DNA from 3 places in the Lysinibacillus parviboronicapiens genome. Region 3 is predicted to be linked to each of the others. Evidence: a T-box and tRNA genes for the amino acid it is inferred to sense, from the RefSeq annotation. Region 3 holds a T-box; the other regions hold tRNA genes.

Region 1 (6,540 bases), 1.8 Mb from region 3:
AGGTTTACTGAAACTGAAATTTCCTTACCACGTCGGTTTACTAATGGCATTCTTCACAGTGTCTATGAACCTGTCAGCAGGTGTAGGGGCTGGTGTTAGTTATCCAGTAGCCAATTCTTTTCTTGGTTGGCAAGGAGCTCTCGCAATAGCTCTTATTCTAGTTGTCTTTACCATTATAGTTTGGATACCACAATTAAAATCGAATAAACCTGAAGTTGCTTTCGTATCTACGAAAGCGCGTATACCATTATGGAAATCACCGGTAACTTGGGCTGTAACGGGGGCAATGGGGTTACAATCACTCATATTTTATACAACGGCGGCATGGATACCTGAAATTTATATTGCCCAAGGACTCGCTGCCGATCGTGCTGGCTGGATGTTTTCAACAATGCAGTTTTCACAGATACCTATGGCGCTAGTTGTACCTATTATTGCAAGCAAAATGAAATCCCAACGTCCTCTTGTCATAATTTTTACAGTGTTTTATGTTATTGGCTTTATTGGTTTAGTAATGGAATGGACAAGTCTTGCAGTTCTTTGGATGATGCTTCTTGGCTTAGCCGGGGGAGCTTCATTTGCGTTAGCCATGATGTTTTTCACTCTACGTACACGCACGGCCTACGAAGCAGCTGATTTATCTGGCTTTGCACAATCTATTGGTTATTTACTAGCAGCAGTTGGACCAATCTTATTTGGTTATCTGCATGATTTATTTGGAGGCTGGAACATCGCTGGCTGGCTCTTCGTTGTGGTGGCATTACTACTCTTCTTCTGCTCTATGAGAGCATCTAAGAATGAATATGTGAATTAAATAAAAAAGGCAGCTCATGTGCTTGTGATGTGCTGCCTGTTCTATTCAGTAAGGGGGCTTCTGATAAAAATAGTTTGGCGTATTGTAAACATTGACGAAAGGCTTATGAAAGATATGTGTTGCAGCGGGCGATAGTGGCGGAAGTAGCCATGCCCAGTTACCTGTTAGCTCTCGTCCTGCCTTCTCTTCTGCTTCTTCAAATAGCTTAAACTGTTGTGCTGCCGTGTGATGATCCACTATGCTAACGCCGTCTTCTTTAAAGGAATGCAGCACTGCAATATTCAACTCAACTAATGCACGATCTCTCCATAGTGATACCTGCTTTGTCATATCCAACCCAAATATTTCTGCTATTGCTGGTAGCATGTTATAGCGATCGTGATCGGCTAAATTGCGTGCACCAATCTCTGTGCCCATATACCAGCCATTAAATGGTGCCGCTTGAAAATCAATTCCTGCCATCTGAAAGCGCATGCTCGATATAATTGGTACAGCATACCATTTTAAGTCAAGCGCCTCGACCTTTGAATATTGTGGATGACGAATAGGGACTTCTAAAATATATTCAGGTGGGATTGTAAATAATTGTGGTGTTCGCTGATCTACTTGCACAATCAGGGGCAATACATCAAACGCTGTTCCCTCACCTTGCCAGCCTAGCGATTTGCATATTTTTGTGAAAGCGATAGAATGTGAATCACCAACGATTCCCTCTTGCGTTTCATAGCCTGCATAACGAATAAGCTGATGATTCCATATACGCACACGTTCTGGTGCAAACACCGTAATTGTCGGACGGATTTTCCCATCATTTGTTGCATACTGAATATGTGCCAGCAAAGTTTCAAAAATGGACTGCTCATCTAAGATATCACGTGCATCAACAACATGTAGCGATTGCCAAAATAAACGACCAATGCATTTATTACTGTTACGCCATGCTACCCGTGCTCCAAAAACTAATTCTTCTGTTGTCGGGTTATACTCCCCTTCAGATTCCACCTGTTGTAATCTATTTGCCAGCCATGTTTCGGACTCATTTTGTTCTGATTGATAAAGTGCTAAAAACCGCTGTACCTCTAGTAAATTCATGTCGATTTCCTCCATCTATTCTCATATTAGAACAATGGCACAGGATTCACCATGAAAAAATCTACTAGAAAACATACATATTGCATATATGAAATACTTTGTTCAAATTTAAGCTCATACTTTTTTCAATTATATTTTTGCCACTATAAAATCTTAGACTTTATCTCCATTAAAGAATGATGAAAAAGATTGTTATACCCCTCTACAATCTATAACTGTAGGCGTAAACTCACGTAGGACACAAAAAAATCAAAAAAAAGCATATAGCAACAACATGCTACATGCTTGATGACCCCTACGGGATTCGAACCCGTGTTACCGCCGTGAAAGGGCGGTGTCTTAACCGCTTGACCAAGGGGCCATGGCTCCGAAGGCAGGACTCGAACCTGCGACAACCTGATTAACAGTCAGGTGCTACTACCAACTGAGCTACTTCGGAATAATGGTGGGCCTAAATGGACTCGAACCATCGACCTCACGCTTATCAGGCGTGCGCTCTAACCAGCTGAGCTATAGGCCCATTTTGGAGCGGGTGATGAGAATCGAACTCACGACATCAGCTTGGAAGGCTGAGGTTTTACCATTAAACTACACCCGCATATATGGTGGGTCAGGACGGAATCGAACCGCCGACACTTAGAGCTTCAATCTAATGCTCTACCAACTGAGCTACTGACCCATACGTTCCATGCTAAGCTGCAAATATCTTTATCAGCCAGTCTCGTTTATTCAGTCACGTACTTAAGTACGCTCCTTCATGCACTCGTTTGCTTCTTCAATCTTTTTGCTTATCATGAATCTCTTATTATAAAAATGGCGGTCCCGACCGGGATCGAACCGGCGATCTCCTGCGTGACAGGCAGGCATGTTAACCGCTACACCACGGGACCATTTGGTTGCGGGGGCCGGATTTGAACCAACGACCTTCGGGTTATGAGCCCGACGAGCTACCACTGCTCCACCCCGCGATAATATGAATCGTTATAAATAACATGATGATACGCTTAATGTAAGATGACGTCTTCCACGCTTTGCTTGCGTCGACGTTAATCGCAATATTCGTATTGCGATTTGCTCCACCCCACGACAATATTATTTATACCGAGCTTTTAGAACACCATTTATAAAATATAAACTGGAGGAGGTAGAGGGATTCGAACCCCCGCGCGGTGTTACCCGCCTGTCGGTTTTCAAGACCGATCCCTTCAGCCAGACTTGGGTATACCTCCGTAACAATATATAAATGGTGGATTTTGTAGACCTGAACCTTTTTATAATAAATCAAAATTCATTGGCTTACAACTTGCAATATTCTAAAATGGGGCGACTGATGGGAATCGAACCCACGAATGCCTGAACCACAATCAGGTGCGTTAACCACTTCGCCACAACCGCCATGAAATTAATTGGCAGGGGCAGTAGGAATCGAACCCACACCAAAGGTTTTGGAGACCTCTATTCTACCGTTGAACTATGCCCCTATGAATTAAAAACTGGTGGAGGGGGACGGATTCGAACCGCCGAACCCTAAGGAGCGGATTTACAGTCCGCCGCGTTTAGCCACTTCGCTACCCCTCCGGCAATACATGGTGCCGGCGATAGGAGTCGAACCCACGACCTACTGATTACAAGTCAGTTGCTCTACCAACTGAGCTACACCGGCAAAAATGGTGGAGGATGACGGGCTCGAACCGCCGACCCTCTGCTTGTAAGGCAGATGCTCTCCCAGCTGAGCTAATCCTCCACATAAAAAATAAGCGAAGCGACGTCCTACTCTCGCAGGGGGAAGCCCCCAACTACCATCGGCGCTAAAGAGCTTAACTTCCGTGTTCGGTATGGGAACGGGTGTGACCTCTTTGCCATCATCACTTCACTTATTTAGTTAAAAGAACTTATTCTTTCAAAACTGGATAAACGGTGCATTGAATGTTTCAAACATTTTGGTTAAGTCCTCGATCGATTAGTATTCGTCAGCTCCATGTGTCACCACACTTCCACCTCGAACCTATCTACCTCATCGTCTTTGAGGGATCTTACTTACTTGCGTAATGGGAAATCTCATCTTGAGGGGGGCTTCATGCTTAGATGCTTTCAGCACTTATCCCGTCCACACATAGCTACCCAGCGATGCCTTTGGCAAGACAACTGGTACACCAGCGGTGTGTCCATCCCGGTCCTCTCGTACTAAGGACAGCTCCTCTCAAATTTCCTACGCCCACGACGGATAGGGACCGAACTGTCTCACGACGTTCTGAACCCAGCTCGCGTACCGCTTTAATGGGCGAACAGCCCAACCCTTGGGACCGACTACAGCCCCAGGATGCGATGAGCCGACATCGAGGTGCCAAACCTCCCCGTCGATGTGGACTCTTGGGGGAGATAAGCCTGTTATCCCCGGGGTAGCTTTTATCCGTTGAGCGATGGCCCTTCCATGCGGAACCACCGGATCACTAAGCCCGTCTTTCGACCCTGCTCGACTTGTAGGTCTCGCAGTCAAGCTCCCTTGTGCCTTTACACTCTACGAATGATTTCCAACCATTCTGAGGGAACCTTTGGGCGCCTCCGTTACCTTTTAGGAGGCGACCGCCCCAGTCAAACTGTCCGCCTGACACTGTCTCCTGCCCCGCTAAGGGGCATGGGTTAGAATTTCAATACAACCAGGGTAGTATCCCACCGACGCCTCCTTCGAAGCTGGCGCTCCGAGATCTCTGGCTCCTACCTATCCTGTACAAGTTGTACCAAAATTCAATATCAGGCTACAGTAAAGCTCCACGGGGTCTTTCCGTCCTGTCGCGGGTAACCTGCATCTTCACAGGTACTATAATTTCACCGAGTCTCTCGTTGAGACAGTGCCCAGATCGTTACGCCTTTCGTGCGGGTCGGAACTTACCCGACAAGGAATTTCGCTACCTTAGGACCGTTATAGTTACGGCCGCCGTTTACTGGGGCTTCAATTCGCAGCTTCGCTTGCGCTAACCACTCCTCTTAACCTTCCAGCACCGGGCAGGCGTCAGCCCCTATACGTCACCTTACGGTTTTGCAGAGACCTGTGTTTTTGCTAAACAGTCGCCTGGGCCTATTCACTGCGGCTCTCATGCGCTTGCACGCTCAAGAGCACCCCTTCTCCCGAAGTTACGGGGTCATTTTGCCGAGTTCCTTAACGAGAGTTCTCTCGCACACCTTAGGATTCTCTCCTCGACTACCTGTGTCGGTTTGCGGTACGGGCACCTCTCACCTCGATAGAGGCTTTTCTTGGCAGTGTGAAATCAGGAACTTCGTCCTTAAAGGACTCGCCATCACAGCTCAACGTTACAGTGTGCGGATTTGCCTACACACACGCCTTACTGCTTGGACGCGCACAACCAACGGCGCGCTTACCCTATCCTACTGCGTCCCCCCATTTCTCAAACGGTGAGGAGGTGGTACAGGAATATCAACCTGTTGTCCATCGCCTACGCCTATCGGCCTCGGCTTAGGTCCCGACTAACCCTGAGCGGACGAGCCTTCCTCAGGAAACCTTAGTCATACGGTGGACGGGATTCTCACCCGTCTTTCGCTACTCATACCGGCATTCTCACTTCTAAGCGCTCCACCAGTCCTTCCGGTCTGACTTCAACGCACTTAGAACGCTCTCCTACCACTGACATCGTAGATGTCAATCCACAGCTTCGGTGAATCGTTTAGCCCCGATACATTTTCGGCGCAGCGTCACTCGACCAGTGAGCTATTACGCACTCTTTAAATGATGGCTGCTTCTAAGCCAACATCCTGGTTGTCTATGCAACGCCACATCCTTTTCCACTTAACGATTACTTTGGGACCTTAGCTGGTGGTCTGGGCTGTTTCCCTTTTGACTACGGATCTTATCACTCGCAGTCTGACTCCCGTGTATAAATATCTGGCATTCGGAGTTTGTCTGAATTCGGTAAACCGGGATGGCCCCCTAGTCCAAACAGTGCTCTACCTCCAGTATTCTCATCACGAGGCTAGCCCTAAAGCTATTTCGGAGAGAACCAGCTATCTCCAGGTTCGATTGGAATTTCTCCGCTACCCACACCTCATCCCCGCACTTTTCAACGTGCGTGGGTTCGGGCCTCCAGTAAGTGTTACCTTACCTTCACCCTGGACATGGGTAGATCACCTGGTTTCGGGTCTACGACCACGTACTAATTCGCCCTATTCAGACTCGCTTTCGCTGCGGCTCCGTCTTCTAAAACTTAACCTCGCACGTAATCGTAACTCGCCGGTTCATTCTACAAAAGGCACGCTATCACCCATTAACGGGCTCTAACTACTTGTAGGCACACGGTTTCAGGATCTCTTTCACTCCCCTTCCGGGGTGCTTTTCACCTTTCCCTCACGGTACTGGTTCACTATCGGTCACTAGGTAGTATTTAGCCTTGGGAGATGGTCCTCCCAGATTCCGACGGAATTTCACGTGTTCCGCCGTACTCAGGATCCACTCAGGAGGGAATGAACTTTCGACTACAGGGCTTTTACCTGCTCTGGCGGACCTTTCCAAGTCGCTTCATCTAACTCATTCTTTTGTAACTCCGTATTGAGTGTCCTACAACCCCAAGAGGCAAGCCTCTTGGTTTGGGCTCTTCCCGTTTCGCTCGCCGCTACTCAGGGAA
Region 2 (6,540 bases), 2.1 Mb from region 3:
CTGATTTCACACTGCCAAGAAAAGCCTCTATCGAGGTGAGAGGTGCCCGTACCGCAAACCGACACAGGTAGTCGAGGAGAGAATCCTAAGGTGTGCGAGAGAACTCTCGTTAAGGAACTCGGCAAAATGACCCCGTAACTTCGGGAGAAGGGGTGCTCTTGAGCGTGCAAGCGCATGAGAGCCGCAGTGAATAGGCCCAGGCGACTGTTTAGCAAAAACACAGGTCTCTGCAAAACCGTAAGGTGACGTATAGGGGCTGACGCCTGCCCGGTGCTGGAAGGTTAAGAGGAGTGGTTAGCGCAAGCGAAGCTGCGAATTGAAGCCCCAGTAAACGGCGGCCGTAACTATAACGGTCCTAAGGTAGCGAAATTCCTTGTCGGGTAAGTTCCGACCCGCACGAAAGGCGTAACGATCTGGGCACTGTCTCAACGAGAGACTCGGTGAAATTATAGTACCTGTGAAGATGCAGGTTACCCGCGACAGGACGGAAAGACCCCGTGGAGCTTTACTGTAGCCTGATATTGAATTTTGGTACAACTTGTACAGGATAGGTAGGAGCCAGAGATCTCGGAGCGCCAGCTTCGAAGGAGGCGTCGGTGGGATACTACCCTGGTTGTATTGAAATTCTAACCCATGCCCCTTAGCGGGGCAGGAGACAGTGTCAGGCGGACAGTTTGACTGGGGCGGTCGCCTCCTAAAAGGTAACGGAGGCGCCCAAAGGTTCCCTCAGAATGGTTGGAAATCATTCGTAGAGTGTAAAGGCACAAGGGAGCTTGACTGCGAGACCTACAAGTCGAGCAGGGTCGAAAGACGGGCTTAGTGATCCGGTGGTTCCGCATGGAAGGGCCATCGCTCAACGGATAAAAGCTACCCCGGGGATAACAGGCTTATCTCCCCCAAGAGTCCACATCGACGGGGAGGTTTGGCACCTCGATGTCGGCTCATCGCATCCTGGGGCTGTAGTCGGTCCCAAGGGTTGGGCTGTTCGCCCATTAAAGCGGTACGCGAGCTGGGTTCAGAACGTCGTGAGACAGTTCGGTCCCTATCCGTCGTGGGCGTAGGAAATTTGAGAGGAGCTGTCCTTAGTACGAGAGGACCGGGATGGACACACCGCTGGTGTACCAGTTGTCTTGCCAAAGGCATCGCTGGGTAGCTATGTGTGGACGGGATAAGTGCTGAAAGCATCTAAGCATGAAGCCCCCCTCAAGATGAGATTTCCCATTACGCAAGTAAGTAAGATCCCTCAAAGACGATGAGGTAGATAGGTTCGAGGTGGAAGTGTGGTGACACATGGAGCTGACGAATACTAATCGATCGAGGACTTAACCAAAATGTTTGAAACATTCAATGCACCGTTTATCCAGTTTTGAAAGAATAAAAAAGTGATGATAAAACACTTGTAATTATAATAAAATATGTTATAATAAATAATGTCTTTCATATAGTCTAGTGATGATGGCAAAGAGGTCACACCCGTTCCCATACCGAACACGGAAGTTAAGCTCTTTAGCGCCGATGGTAGTTGGGGGCTTCCCCCTGTGAGAGTAGGACGTCGCTAGGCTATACATAATATCATTCCGAAGTAGCTCAGTTGGTAGTAGCACCTGACTGTTAATCAGGTTGTCGCAGGTTCGAGTCCTGCCTTCGGAGCCATTCTTGGAGAGTTGTCCGAGTGGCCGAAGGAGCACGATTGGAAATCGTGTAGGCGGTTAACACTGTCTCAAGGGTTCAAATCCCTTACTCTCCGCCAGCAAACTTTAGGATTACAGTTCCAAATGGGCCCCTTGGTCAAGTGGTTAAGACACCGCCCTTTCACGGCGGTAACACGGGTTCGAATCCCGTAGGGGTCACCATTTTCAATACCCAGATGGAGGATTAGCTCAGCTGGGAGAGCATCTGCCTTACAAGCAGAGGGTCGGCGGTTCGAGCCCGTCATCCTCCACCATTATTTATATATTCTAATAGTATTATCGCGGGGTGGAGCAGTGGTAGCTCGTCGGGCTCATAACCCGAAGGTCGTTGGTTCAAATCCGGCCCCCGCAACCAAATGGTCCCGTGGTGTAGCGGTTAACATGCCTGCCTGTCACGCAGGAGATCGCCGGTTCGATCCCGGTCGGGACCGCCATTTTTTAAAATATGGGTCAGTAGCTCAGTTGGTAGAGCATTAGATTGAAGCTCTAAGTGTCGGCGGTTCGATTCCGTCCTGACCCATCATATTTTTTTGCCGGTTTAGCTCAGCAGGTAGAGCAACTGACTTGTAATCAGTAGGTCGTGGGTTCGATTCCTATAGCCGGCACCATGTAATCCCGGAGGGGTAGCGAAGTGGCTAAACGCGGCGGACTGTAAATCCGCTCCTTAGGGTTCGGCGGTTCGAATCCGTCCCCCTCCACCAGTTTTTATTTTTATAGGGGCATAGTTTAACGGTAGAATAGAGGTCTCCAAAACCTTTGATGTGGGTTCGATTCCTACTGCCCCTGCCAATGCATATTATGGCGGTTGTGGCGAAGTGGTTAACGCACCTGATTGTGGTTCAGGCATTCGTGGGTTCGATTCCCATCAGTCGCCCCATTTAATTTAATATAAACGATAGTAATATGGCGGTTGTGGCGAAGTGGTTAACGCACCTGATTGTGGTTCAGGCATTCGTGGGTTCGATTCCCATCAGTCGCCCCATTTTCATAAAATTATCTTTTGGGGTATAGCCAAGCGGTAAGGCAACGGATTTTGATTCCGTCACGCCCTGGTTCGAATCCAGGTACCCCAGCCATTTATTGCGGAAGTAGTTCAGTGGTAGAACACCACCTTGCCAAGGTGGGGGTCGCGAGTTCGAACCTCGTCTTCCGCTCCAATTTTTATGGCGGCATAGCCAAGTGGTAAGGCACAGGTCTGCAACACCTTTATCACCGGTTCAAATCCGGTTGCCGCCTCCATAATGTTTTTTAACAACAATCGGATTATCCGATTTTTTTTATCTCTAAGGTCTCATGCCGGTGTGGCGGAATTGGCAGACGCGCACGACTCAAAATCGTGTTCCTTTGGAGTGTCGGTTCGACCCCGACCACCGGTACCATTAAATGATTAATTACAAGACTTCAACGATTATGTTGAGGTCTTTTTTCTTTGTTCGTAGCATAGCAAAATTATTTATAAACTTGATCTGTACTTGATTGCAGGGAATACCATCCATATCAGGTAAGGCTATAAGCTTTATAGTATAATTTCATTTATACAACAAGGAAATGGGGCATAGGTTTATGGAATTAAATGATTTTCAATTGTGGATAAAAGATTACTATGAAACACGAGGGTGGTCAGACTTAAATATCTTTACACGGATCGGCTTTTTGGCCGAAGAAACGGGAGAAGTAGCACGTGCGATTCGAGCACTTGAAATAGGAAGAGACCGACCAGATGAAAAGGTAGGTTCCTATGAAGAGAATAAACAAGAATTAGTAGAGGAACTTGGCGATGTATTAGGAAATATCATTGTGATTGCCAATAAGTATGATATTTCACTTGAGGAAATTTTCAGTGCCCATCAAGAAAAATTACTAAAGCGCTACAAAGGATAAGATGAAATCTGCGTAGTTACCGTGAACTATATAATTGGAAAGGGACCAAATGATTATCCTCATGGAACTCATATTCTAATTGAAGATGATGCAAGATGCTATTTCAAAAGCTAAGGAACATGGTGCGATAATCGTCTGAGATAAAATGGAGTTTAATAATTTTTATCTGGCATATTTGGTTGATCCTACTGGACTTGGTCTAGGTTTAACACAAAAGAAATAATTAATAAAGTCATTGAATGTAAAATACAATGATGCCCCCCTCTACAGCTTATAGTAGAGGTTTTTTTTTTGCTACAGACTAGATAGAAGAAAAAATCACCTATATTTCTCAGGCGTAAAAGGATAAGACAATGGGTATGGGTAAGTAATACAAATGGATAGGTGGATGTCATGAAATATCAAAGAATATAATAAACAACGTTATTGCTATGCTATTTTTGGAGATTATATCTAATTGTTGTTGATGGAGAATAGGATAAGAAGGATGAAAGAAAAATAGGGGGAATGACATGAATAAAATTACTAAGATTCTGTGTGTGGCTGTGCTTTCTGTATGGATATTACAAATTCAACCGGTTTATGCAGCCAGTTTTAAAGATGTAACATCCGAAAATGTGTTAGCAACTGAAATTGATTATTTAGTAGAAAGAGGCATTATCAAGGGGTATCCTAATGGCATGTTTAAACCAAATGACTATGTGACAAAGGCACAAGTAGCTGTAATGTTAACACGAGCGCTAGGATTGAAGACAACGAACGTAAAAAATCCGAAATATCTAGATGTACCAACAACACATATCTATTTTAAAGAAATAGCGGCTACGCAAAATGAAGGAATTTTCGATGCAACAAAGAAATTTAAACCAGATGGTACGCTTTCTAGAGGAGAAATGGCGATTGTTTTACAAAGGGCCTTTAAACTAAAAGGATCAAATTCGTATCAATTTACAGATGTTACAGAAAAGACAATAGGATATAAGGAAATTTTAGCAATTGCGAATAATAATATTACAAGGGGTTATCAGGATGGTTCATTTAAACCAAATTTATCGCTAACACGAGCACATTTTTCAGCATTTATGGCCCGAGCCTTAACACTTTCAAAAGTGAATCTTTTAAAGGATCCTGCGTATGTATACACGTATGCTTTTTATTCGCCTGATAAGGATATGAGGTATACATTAAATTATCAATATAGCCATAACGATAATAAAAATGACGTATGGACGGTTACAAATAGGAGTACGCAAGAGCCATTTAATGATGAACTGCTTTATGGCGACGATACTGTATATGGACAAGCAATTGCTGCAGATTTTAGCACGCATTATGATTTATTTATAGAATTGCCGCTGCGAATTGGTGTAATTGTACATGAAGATGATGATGGGCCTGTAAATGGTAATCGAATTACAGTTAAAACGACGGATGGGACAGTTCGAGCAGGCGGAGTCAACTATAAAAACGTCGCTATATTAGAAGAAACCTTTATATATAGTGATGTAGTGAAAACCTACTATTTTGTAGATGGTATCGGCTTAGTAAAGGAGCTGCATGACGAGGAAGTTATTTATGAGTTACTAAAGCGTTCGAAAAATTAATATGAATAAGGATGCATTTATTCGATGCATCCTTATTTAGAACAGTGAAATATGAAAATAACGATTCAGCGCTTGTAACCACTCTTTGTCGCTATGTGTTGTATAGGTTGTTAAGGATTGACCTTCATATATGCGAAATTGATTATTGAGCATAGTGTGTCGTCCACGTGGGGTACGAATCATCGCAATTTTATTGGTTTGTTTAGAAAGCCGTGGGGCAAATCTAGCATCGTTAGCATCATCCGTAAAGCAATAGAGTAAACGCCATTTATGTGGAGTTTGCTCATAGAGCATCCAGCCATATATTTCATCCCATTCAATTTTGTAAAGCTCATTGCCTTCACGATGCTGATGGCCAGCAATTAAAGGTACTGGCTTACAGGGAGCGAGTGCACCTACGCCAACATCTGAAATATAATGTAAACCTTCAAAAGTGACGAGAAGTAGCTGATGCATAGGGACTTCTTCAGGAGGTGTTCCGTCTTCGATATTACGCCAAAATTGCGCATAGCGGTTTGTAACAGTAAAACCGAGTTCACGTAGGAGCCAGCTAAATAAAATATTTAGCTCAAAACAATTACCTCCGCGTTTTTGAACAATCATTTTACGAAAAAGATCAGGGAGAGCGAAGGAGATACTATGTTTCAACGCCACGTCTAAATTTTCATATGGAATTGTATGGAGATGGCAAGTTTGCAAGTGCCCCAAAAGCTTAATGGATGGCTCTAAAGGACCTTGAAATTTAATATGTTGTAAGTACTGTTGTATTTGTGAAATTATAAAAATCGCCTCACTTCCTTACTATTTAACATAACCGAATTGTTAAAAGAATACACGCATAAAGATTGATAAAGAAAATAATAGAAAAGTAATTAGATAACTTGTAAAATTAATATATTAGCTACTAATTAGTAAAATATTTTCCATTTTAGTTAATAATAATGATTGTAAGGAAGGTATATGGATGACAAGCACAATGAAGTGGATAGAAGTAAATTCATATGATGAAATGAGTGCAGTGGCAGCAAATATTTTCACGGAGCAACTGAAAGCAAAGCCTGCTAGTATTTTAGGTCTTGCTACAGGAGGTTCGCCAGTTGGGATGTATAAGGAATTAGTCAAACGCCAACAAGCGGGAGATATTACTTTTAAAGATGTGAAAACGTTTAATCTGGATGAATATGTCGGTCTAGATCAATCGAGTCCAGCAAGTTACTGGACATTTATGCACGAGAACTTATTTAATCATGTAGATATGAAGGAAGAAAATATTCAATTACCAAATGGCAAAGTGGACGATCTAGCGGCTGAGTGTGTTGCATACGATGACCGTATAGCAGAAGCTGGTGGAATTGACTTGCAAC
Region 3 (6,540 bases):
AAGCGTTCTTTAATTTTTTCTTCCGTTGTTTCGATATGGTTGCGAATTCGCTTTAAGTCTCTGCTTGCTGCTGCATCCACCCGATTTGCCTTAATGGAAAAATTAATTTCTTCTTCCACACTTTTAAATTCGGACATCGAAATTGCGTAAGAAGCTAACAAAGGTGCAAAAAATTCTTTATCCTGCATAAATTTTTTAATCTTCCTACATCCTCTTAAAAAATCTGATACGTTTATGAGCTCACTTGGATCAAGAATAATGCCTTTTTCAAGGTTTTTAAGTGTATGGTCAATATTGGTGACGCCTAAAAATGGGACATGCCCTTCTGCATCCAAGATTGCGCGCGCTTCTGTTGTTTCGTGTAAACGGTTGTGTACGACTGTCAAATTCGAGCTCGGTGTCAACTTATCCAATAATTGCTTCCCTAACCCACTGACACAAAAAGATTTTACTAGCTGTTTTAATTCGTTATATTGTAACTTTTCAAAAGTTGTTTGATTCATGTTCAATTCTCCTCACGATGATTTTTCCTATCACAATGAAGATACCTACCCATTAGATGTCAATTATCTGTCAACTATAGCATTGGGTTATTTTCTTATTCAGTTTACTTATAAACACAAAAAAGCTGTGGGGATACCACAGCTTCCTTTACAGTTACAAGGCATGTGCAAATAGAATCAAGCGAACATTCAGTATTCGCTCATTCAAGATTACACGCTTTATAAAGTATTGTAGGTATCTTCATAGGTTTTGAAATAAATCCATGACAAAATTAGGGGTGGTTTTGATACATATCCCCCGTCGTCATCTCTTTACTTCATTTAGTTTTGCCTATTTAGAACCTACCGCACTCACAAAAAGCACCTCGCATTTATTTATAGTTCGTTTCATTATCATCTAATTGATTGCATTCATAATACTATATGCCAATCAAAAAGTAAAGTTGCTTCGTTTTGGCGTTTTTTGACGATGAAAGTAAATGACATCGTTTAGTCATTAAAATTAAGGAAGTCATGTGGAGAAATCCTCATTTATAATCCTCCATAAAACGGTTGAGCTTATGAAGCTAGAGCCAAGACTTTTACTGACCCTTCCTGCATAACATTTATATAGAATAGGAAAGGATGATGCCTTATCCGTAAAAAAGGAATCTTTTTTGTGGTAACGGTCATATTCATATGTGGGTCATTCTTAATGCTAGATATTTTTTTCAACACATCAGATGATAGTGGTCGTGTTAATTTTGCCAATCACCAAAAATTGTTGGCGGAAGTTGCGAAGATTGATGCACAAATAACCGAAACTGAACTTTCAAATAAAATTGTTAGTAGGTTAAACGAGCATGGCTATACGTTGGCTGGAGGCGTAGGATACACTATTTACCCAGATAAACAAATAATTGCACTGTTAATGTATGATGGTGATGCAATGAATACAGAAAGAGAAAGAGAAATTCACAATATCGTAAACATTGTAGCAGAAGAAAACGGTTTTCATTCCTTTGACATCGAAATACAAAATGCCGCTAATAAATAAATAACCCTGCCACTAAACCTGCTAGACCAAGATAAATCAGCGACTGCACTTAAACAATGAATACTCGAAATTGGTTGACAATTAGAGATGTAAAGTTATAATAAGTATCAATATCTGCATAACGAAGATTTGTTTCATGCATTTCGGAGTATAAGAGTAAAAGCGTTGAAGAGAACGAGTAGCTTTAATGGAACTTACAGAAAGTAGCCGGTTGTTGAGAGGCGCAAGGAAAGTTAAGGTGAATACATCTTGGAGCTGCGTACCGAACTTATAGTAGGCTACGACGGGGTTGCACCCGTAATCAATGCATGGGTATCGCATATAGCCGTACCTATTGAGGAGAGTTATGTGAATAGCTCTCAAATAAAGGTGGTAACACGTTCATACACGTCCTTTAGGTTTATTCCTAAAGGGCGTTTTTTGTTTTTCTCTTATAGAATCTGTCAGATTAACATTTGAAGGAGTTGTTAGAGATGTTGTTAGAACCACAAGAGCAATTAGCAATCATTAAGAAAGGGACAGACACAATTGTTCATGAAGAAGAATTACTGGCAAAATTAACGCGTTCATTCGAGAAGAAAGAACCGTTGACAATTAAATTAGGCCTTGATCCTTCAGCACCGGATATTCATTTAGGTCATGCCGTTGTTCTACGCAAAATTAAGCAAATGCAAGATTTAGGACATCAGGTAGTCATTTTGATTGGGGACTTTACTGGTCGCATTGGTGACCCAACAGGAAAAGCAAAAGGTCGTGTGGCACTGAGTGATGCAGTAGTTAAGGAAAACGCCCACACCTATTGCGCGCAAATCTTTAAAGTATTAGATAAGGATAAAACAACGGTCCGTTTTAATAGTGAGTGGTTATCAAAATTAACGTTTGAAGAAGTTATTCAATTAGCAGCAACGACTTCGGTAGCGCGCATTTTAGAACGAGATGATTTTCAAAAACGTTACAAAAATCAAGTGCCTATCGGAGTTCACGAATTTTTCTATCCGTTAATGCAAGCGTATGATTCCGTCGAAATTTCCGCAGACATTGAGTTAGGCGGCACAGACCAAACTTTTAATATTTTAATGGGTCGAACATTACAAAAGCATTTAGGGTTAGAAAAACAAATTGCCATTTTCATGCCTCTACTAGAAGGTTTAGATGGGGTTGAAAAAATGAGTAAAAGTCTAGGGAACTATATCGGTGTCAACGAGGCACCCGAAACAATGTTTAAAAAAGTGATGGAAGTGCCCGATCATTTGATCATTAAATATTTTGAATTGGCAACAGATGAGCATCCTCAGTTCATCAACATGATTCAGGAACGTTTAGAAAACGGGGAAAACCCCCGTGATGTGAAATTACAATTAGCCGAAATAATTACCTCGTTATATCATGGTAAAAATGCGATGAAGGAAGCTAAAGTCTATTTTGAAACCGCCTTTCAAAAACGGGAAATCCCAGAAAATATTCCTAGTCTGATAATTGAAATCGGACATGAAAAGATTGCCGACATCATTCCTGAACTGATTACCATGGATTTTGTTCAAAGTAAAAGCGAATTTGTAAGGTTAATCAAACAAAATGGCGTATCATTAAACGGGGAAAAAATTCTAGCGGACGATTTAGATCATATATTAATGAACAATGACGTGTTACAAATTGGCAAGAAACGATTTCTAAAATTTATTAAATAACGAGCGACTAAAAAAATCAAAAACATGCACTAAACGAAAATTGTTTCATGCATGTTTTTTCGCCATAATCGTGCCCTGTTCTAGTTACTATTCTTGATGACTTTAAACATTCCGGTCATATTAGGAGAGTGGTTATAAAAATCATATTTTTCATAAAATTCACCTTTACCTGCTGATGCAAATAACCCGACAAATGCCTTATCAGGTGCATTTTTTTCTAGATAACTTACTAATGAATTCATAATGTCTTTCCCAATTCCTTGTCCTTGATATTCTGGATGAACAACGACGTCTTGGATATAAAAATAGTTTACACCGTCTCCAACAATTCTCCCCATTCCAAGAATATTGTTATTATCTTTAACGATAACGAAAAGATCGAATGTTGAATTGATGTCTCTGCCACATCAAAATTCATATAATCTCCCCACCCTACACTCGAACATAAATAGATGTATTCATCTAGTGTTGGCTTTGTATGATGTAGATCATAATAGACAGCGTGGCATTTTTTCATCCTTAGCAAGGGATGAATCGGGGTAAGGTATCCTATGTGCAATCTGTTTTACACATAAAAAGGACCTGTAGAAAATTTCTACAAGTCCTTTTATTACGCGGATTTATGATGGGCTCTTCTCGTTTCGATGATTTTTGAGCCAGAGAATAATAATAACGCTATCCAAATAATACTAAACGCCATTAATTCTACTTGGCTAAATGGCTCCTTATACAGCACAACACCTAAAATTAAGACAATTGTTGGCGCTACGTATTGTATAAAGCCCAATAAATAGAGCGGAATATTTTGTGCGCCTTTGGCAAATAAAATTAAAGGCACCGCTGTGACAATACCACTTACAATCATCAAAATATCTGTTTGTACATTCACATGTAAGAAAGAAGCTTGGCTTGTTGTAAATAGATAGATGTAATACCCTAGTGCAAAAGGTAGGATAAACAATGTTTCAATCGCAAGACCTCTAGTTGCATCAATGGTAATTTTCTTTTTCAGCACACCATAAATGGCGAAGGTTAATGCAATCAGTAATGCGACCCATGGAATAGAGCCGTAGTTCAATGTCAAAATAATGACAGCGATAAAGGCAATACCTGTAGCAGCCCACTGTGCACGGCTAAGTGTCTCTTTGAAGAAAACTACGCCAAAAATAACTGATAACAATGGGTTAATGTAGTAACCTAGGCTTGTCTCAATCAAGTGTTCATGCGTTACAGCCCAAATATATAAATACCAATTCATTGAAATGACAAAAGAAGCTCCCGCTAGTAGCCAAAAAAGCTTCTGATGCGTCCATAAATATTTTAAATCTGCCAGTAGCTCTTTACGCATACCGATAAGTACTACTGCTATCACCGTAAACACAAAGGACCAAATCACGCGTCCTAACAGAATTTCCATGCTTGGCACATGCTCAAGCATTTTCCAATAAAGCGGGAAGGCACCCCAAATGACATAAGCAAAAAATGCTGCCAATATCCCTTTTTTCTCGTTCGACATTGTCTATAATTCTCCTACTCTAGTTGTATAAATCATTTACGCCTGCGCGTAAATATATGCAAGCATAACTTTGTTCAATAGACCAAAAGCAACCACTGGCAAGATTGACGTTCACTGAGCGAAATTTCAAATAGTGAGGTTTTTGTATCCTCGACTGATGGTTAGTTGCAGCACTCGGGCTTTTACGCTTAGGTGATCGTTCACTTGTTTGCATCTTGCAACTTAAGTGTTGGTTTCTTACTGGCCGTTCTTGTTGAATAAAGTTAAAGAATAGACTCATTATAGGACTTTGTTGGAAAACTGTAAATGCACATTTTCACTATAAGCGTATTGGTTATTGCTAAAATAGCAAAAGCAGACCAAAAACTCTAATAACTATTGATAAATCGCAAAATATTATCAACAAAACTGGGAATGTGTCATAAATTAATTGGTTCCGCCTATCCAGTTTTATCTAACTAAGCTAGTCTCTATTTTCGCTTTCAATCTCAGAAATATATTTTCGTACCATACTATAGCTGATTTCTGGATTGATTTGACGTTTAATGCGAATGTGAATTTCTTTTATACCCACACCTTGCTCACGTAAATCTCGAATCATCGATTTCAGTGGGCCAGAAAGTGTTTCTCTGGACAATGCAGTATATTTACTCAATTCAATTAGGAGTTCTGTATTTTGGCGACGTAGCTCTTTGAATTCCTCCACGATGCAATTATATTCCGTTAGCTTTTTTTGCAACACTGCGTTTTGCTGTGCAATCTTTTGCACCTCTTCTGTCAGTAATGCATTTTGCTTTTTTAACGTTTTCCGATCCTGCTCCAATATATGATGCTTTTTATCTGAATCTACATCCATGGTATTGAATAATTGTTCGATATGCGCTAATTCCTTGTAGCGATTTTGTGATAACAGCATCAAGGACTCTGATGCTTTGACGGCAAGTGTGCCATCCTGCAATGTTTCACAAGACAATGCAAAAGGATCTATTTTGTTCATCATTTATTCACTCCATTACTAAATTGTCCATGTAATGGTATTACTTTAATTAACATCTTTCCGCTTCCTTTGGTTTTGATAATCATTCTCATTTATATCATCATAATAAGTTATGGTCATTTTGTCAAAATAAAAAAACTCCTTGCATTGATTATGCAAGAAGCTTCCCTGTTACATTTTTTTCAATTTTTCATATTCGAGCTGTAATTTTTCGATACGTTTACGGCCTTCTTCACGGTTTTTCGTTGTTTCTGCTTGAATCTGCTTCGTTTCTTGAATACCCGCCATAATCGTTTGCCATGTTGTTTCAATCGTTTCAATTTTAATGCTTGGGCTACCCGCAGCTCGTGCGATATTCACACTATTTTTACTGATATTTCCAGCATTTCGTACTAGCATTTCATTCGTACGACGGTCAAGCTCACTCATTGAATCTGAAATCAATTTTTGACGCTTCAATGTCACTGCATGAATGAGACCTTGTTTAAAAATTGGGATTGTTGTGACAAACGCAGAGTTAATTTTACCAATTAAATGATTATTCCCCTGCTGCATTAAACGAATTTGTGGTGCAGATTGGAAGGATACTTGCTGCGCCATTTCTAAATCATAGCGTCGTTGCTCAAGCAAATCTACCGCACGGAGCATCGTTTCATATTCCATTGCTGCCAACTGGTCACCTGTTTGCGCTTTTTGCTCCAGCATCGGTAATGTTGCGCGTACCTCGTCTGCCTTCACTTCAATGGCCGCTACAAATTTACTTAATGATTGAAAGTAGTTTAAGTTTTGGTCATATAACG

What was found. The T-box of region 3 lies ahead of tyrS (tyrosine--tRNA ligase). A T-box ahead of a tRNA ligase gene usually reads a tRNA of that ligase, here a tRNA-Tyr.
Region 1: it has a tRNA-Tyr gene. The T-box ahead of tyrS (tyrosine--tRNA ligase) is inferred to sense a tRNA for this amino acid. The anticodon was not compared.
Region 2: it has a tRNA-Tyr gene. The T-box ahead of tyrS (tyrosine--tRNA ligase) is inferred to sense a tRNA for this amino acid. The anticodon was not compared.

The regions. Positions count from the first base shown of each region.
Region 1 is NZ_CP073713.1:275,607-282,146, reverse strand. Features, by position in the region: gene C9J31_RS01525 (CynX/NimT family MFS transporter) at 1-814, shown strand, start outside; gene C9J31_RS01520 (nitric oxide synthase oxygenase) at 860-1,906, opposite strand; tRNA gene C9J31_RS01515 (tRNA-Glu) at 2,196-2,267, opposite strand; tRNA gene C9J31_RS01510 (tRNA-Asn) at 2,269-2,345, opposite strand; tRNA gene C9J31_RS01505 (tRNA-Ile) at 2,350-2,426, opposite strand; tRNA gene C9J31_RS01500 (tRNA-Gly) at 2,431-2,504, opposite strand; tRNA gene C9J31_RS01495 (tRNA-Phe) at 2,510-2,585, opposite strand; tRNA gene C9J31_RS01490 (tRNA-Asp) at 2,721-2,796, opposite strand; tRNA gene C9J31_RS01485 (tRNA-Met) at 2,800-2,874, opposite strand; tRNA gene C9J31_RS01480 (tRNA-Ser) at 3,043-3,135, opposite strand; tRNA gene C9J31_RS01475 (tRNA-His) at 3,226-3,301, opposite strand; tRNA gene C9J31_RS01470 (tRNA-Trp) at 3,314-3,387, opposite strand; tRNA gene C9J31_RS01465 (tRNA-Tyr) at 3,401-3,484, opposite strand; tRNA gene C9J31_RS01460 (tRNA-Thr) at 3,494-3,569, opposite strand; tRNA gene C9J31_RS01455 (tRNA-Val) at 3,575-3,650, opposite strand; rRNA gene rrf (5S ribosomal RNA) at 3,664-3,779, opposite strand; rRNA gene C9J31_RS01445 (23S ribosomal RNA) at 3,847-6,540, opposite strand, start outside.
Region 2 is NZ_CP073713.1:4,117,417-4,123,956, reverse strand. Features, by position in the region: rRNA gene C9J31_RS20015 (23S ribosomal RNA) at 1-1,330, shown strand, start outside; rRNA gene rrf (5S ribosomal RNA) at 1,446-1,561, shown strand; tRNA gene C9J31_RS20005 (tRNA-Asn) at 1,577-1,653, shown strand; tRNA gene C9J31_RS20000 (tRNA-Ser) at 1,659-1,750, shown strand; tRNA gene C9J31_RS19995 (tRNA-Glu) at 1,779-1,853, shown strand; tRNA gene C9J31_RS19990 (tRNA-Val) at 1,870-1,945, shown strand; tRNA gene C9J31_RS19985 (tRNA-Met) at 1,972-2,046, shown strand; tRNA gene C9J31_RS19980 (tRNA-Asp) at 2,050-2,125, shown strand; tRNA gene C9J31_RS19975 (tRNA-Phe) at 2,139-2,211, shown strand; tRNA gene C9J31_RS19970 (tRNA-Thr) at 2,224-2,299, shown strand; tRNA gene C9J31_RS19965 (tRNA-Tyr) at 2,309-2,392, shown strand; tRNA gene C9J31_RS19960 (tRNA-Trp) at 2,407-2,480, shown strand; tRNA gene C9J31_RS19955 (tRNA-His) at 2,493-2,568, shown strand; tRNA gene C9J31_RS19950 (tRNA-His) at 2,598-2,673, shown strand; tRNA gene C9J31_RS19945 (tRNA-Gln) at 2,693-2,767, shown strand; tRNA gene C9J31_RS19940 (tRNA-Gly) at 2,774-2,848, shown strand; tRNA gene C9J31_RS19935 (tRNA-Cys) at 2,857-2,930, shown strand; tRNA gene C9J31_RS19930 (tRNA-Leu) at 2,987-3,070, shown strand; gene C9J31_RS19925 (MazG nucleotide pyrophosphohydrolase domain-containing protein) at 3,255-3,572, shown strand; gene C9J31_RS19920 (S-layer homology domain-containing protein) at 4,085-5,176, shown strand; gene C9J31_RS19915 (arylamine N-acetyltransferase family protein) at 5,213-5,923, opposite strand; gene nagB (glucosamine-6-phosphate deaminase) at 6,153-6,540, shown strand, end outside.
Region 3 is NZ_CP073713.1:2,063,298-2,069,837, reverse strand. Features, by position in the region: gene C9J31_RS09770 (endonuclease MutS2) at 1-503, opposite strand, end outside; gene C9J31_RS09765 (hypothetical protein) at 1,198-1,539, shown strand; T-box leader at 1,696-1,937, shown strand; gene tyrS (tyrosine--tRNA ligase) at 2,013-3,227, shown strand; partial or broken gene C9J31_RS09755 (GNAT family N-acetyltransferase) at 3,308-3,744, opposite strand; gene rarD (EamA family transporter RarD) at 3,838-4,743, opposite strand; gene C9J31_RS09745 (hypothetical protein) at 5,207-5,743, opposite strand; gene C9J31_RS09740 (toxic anion resistance protein) at 5,912-6,540, opposite strand, start outside.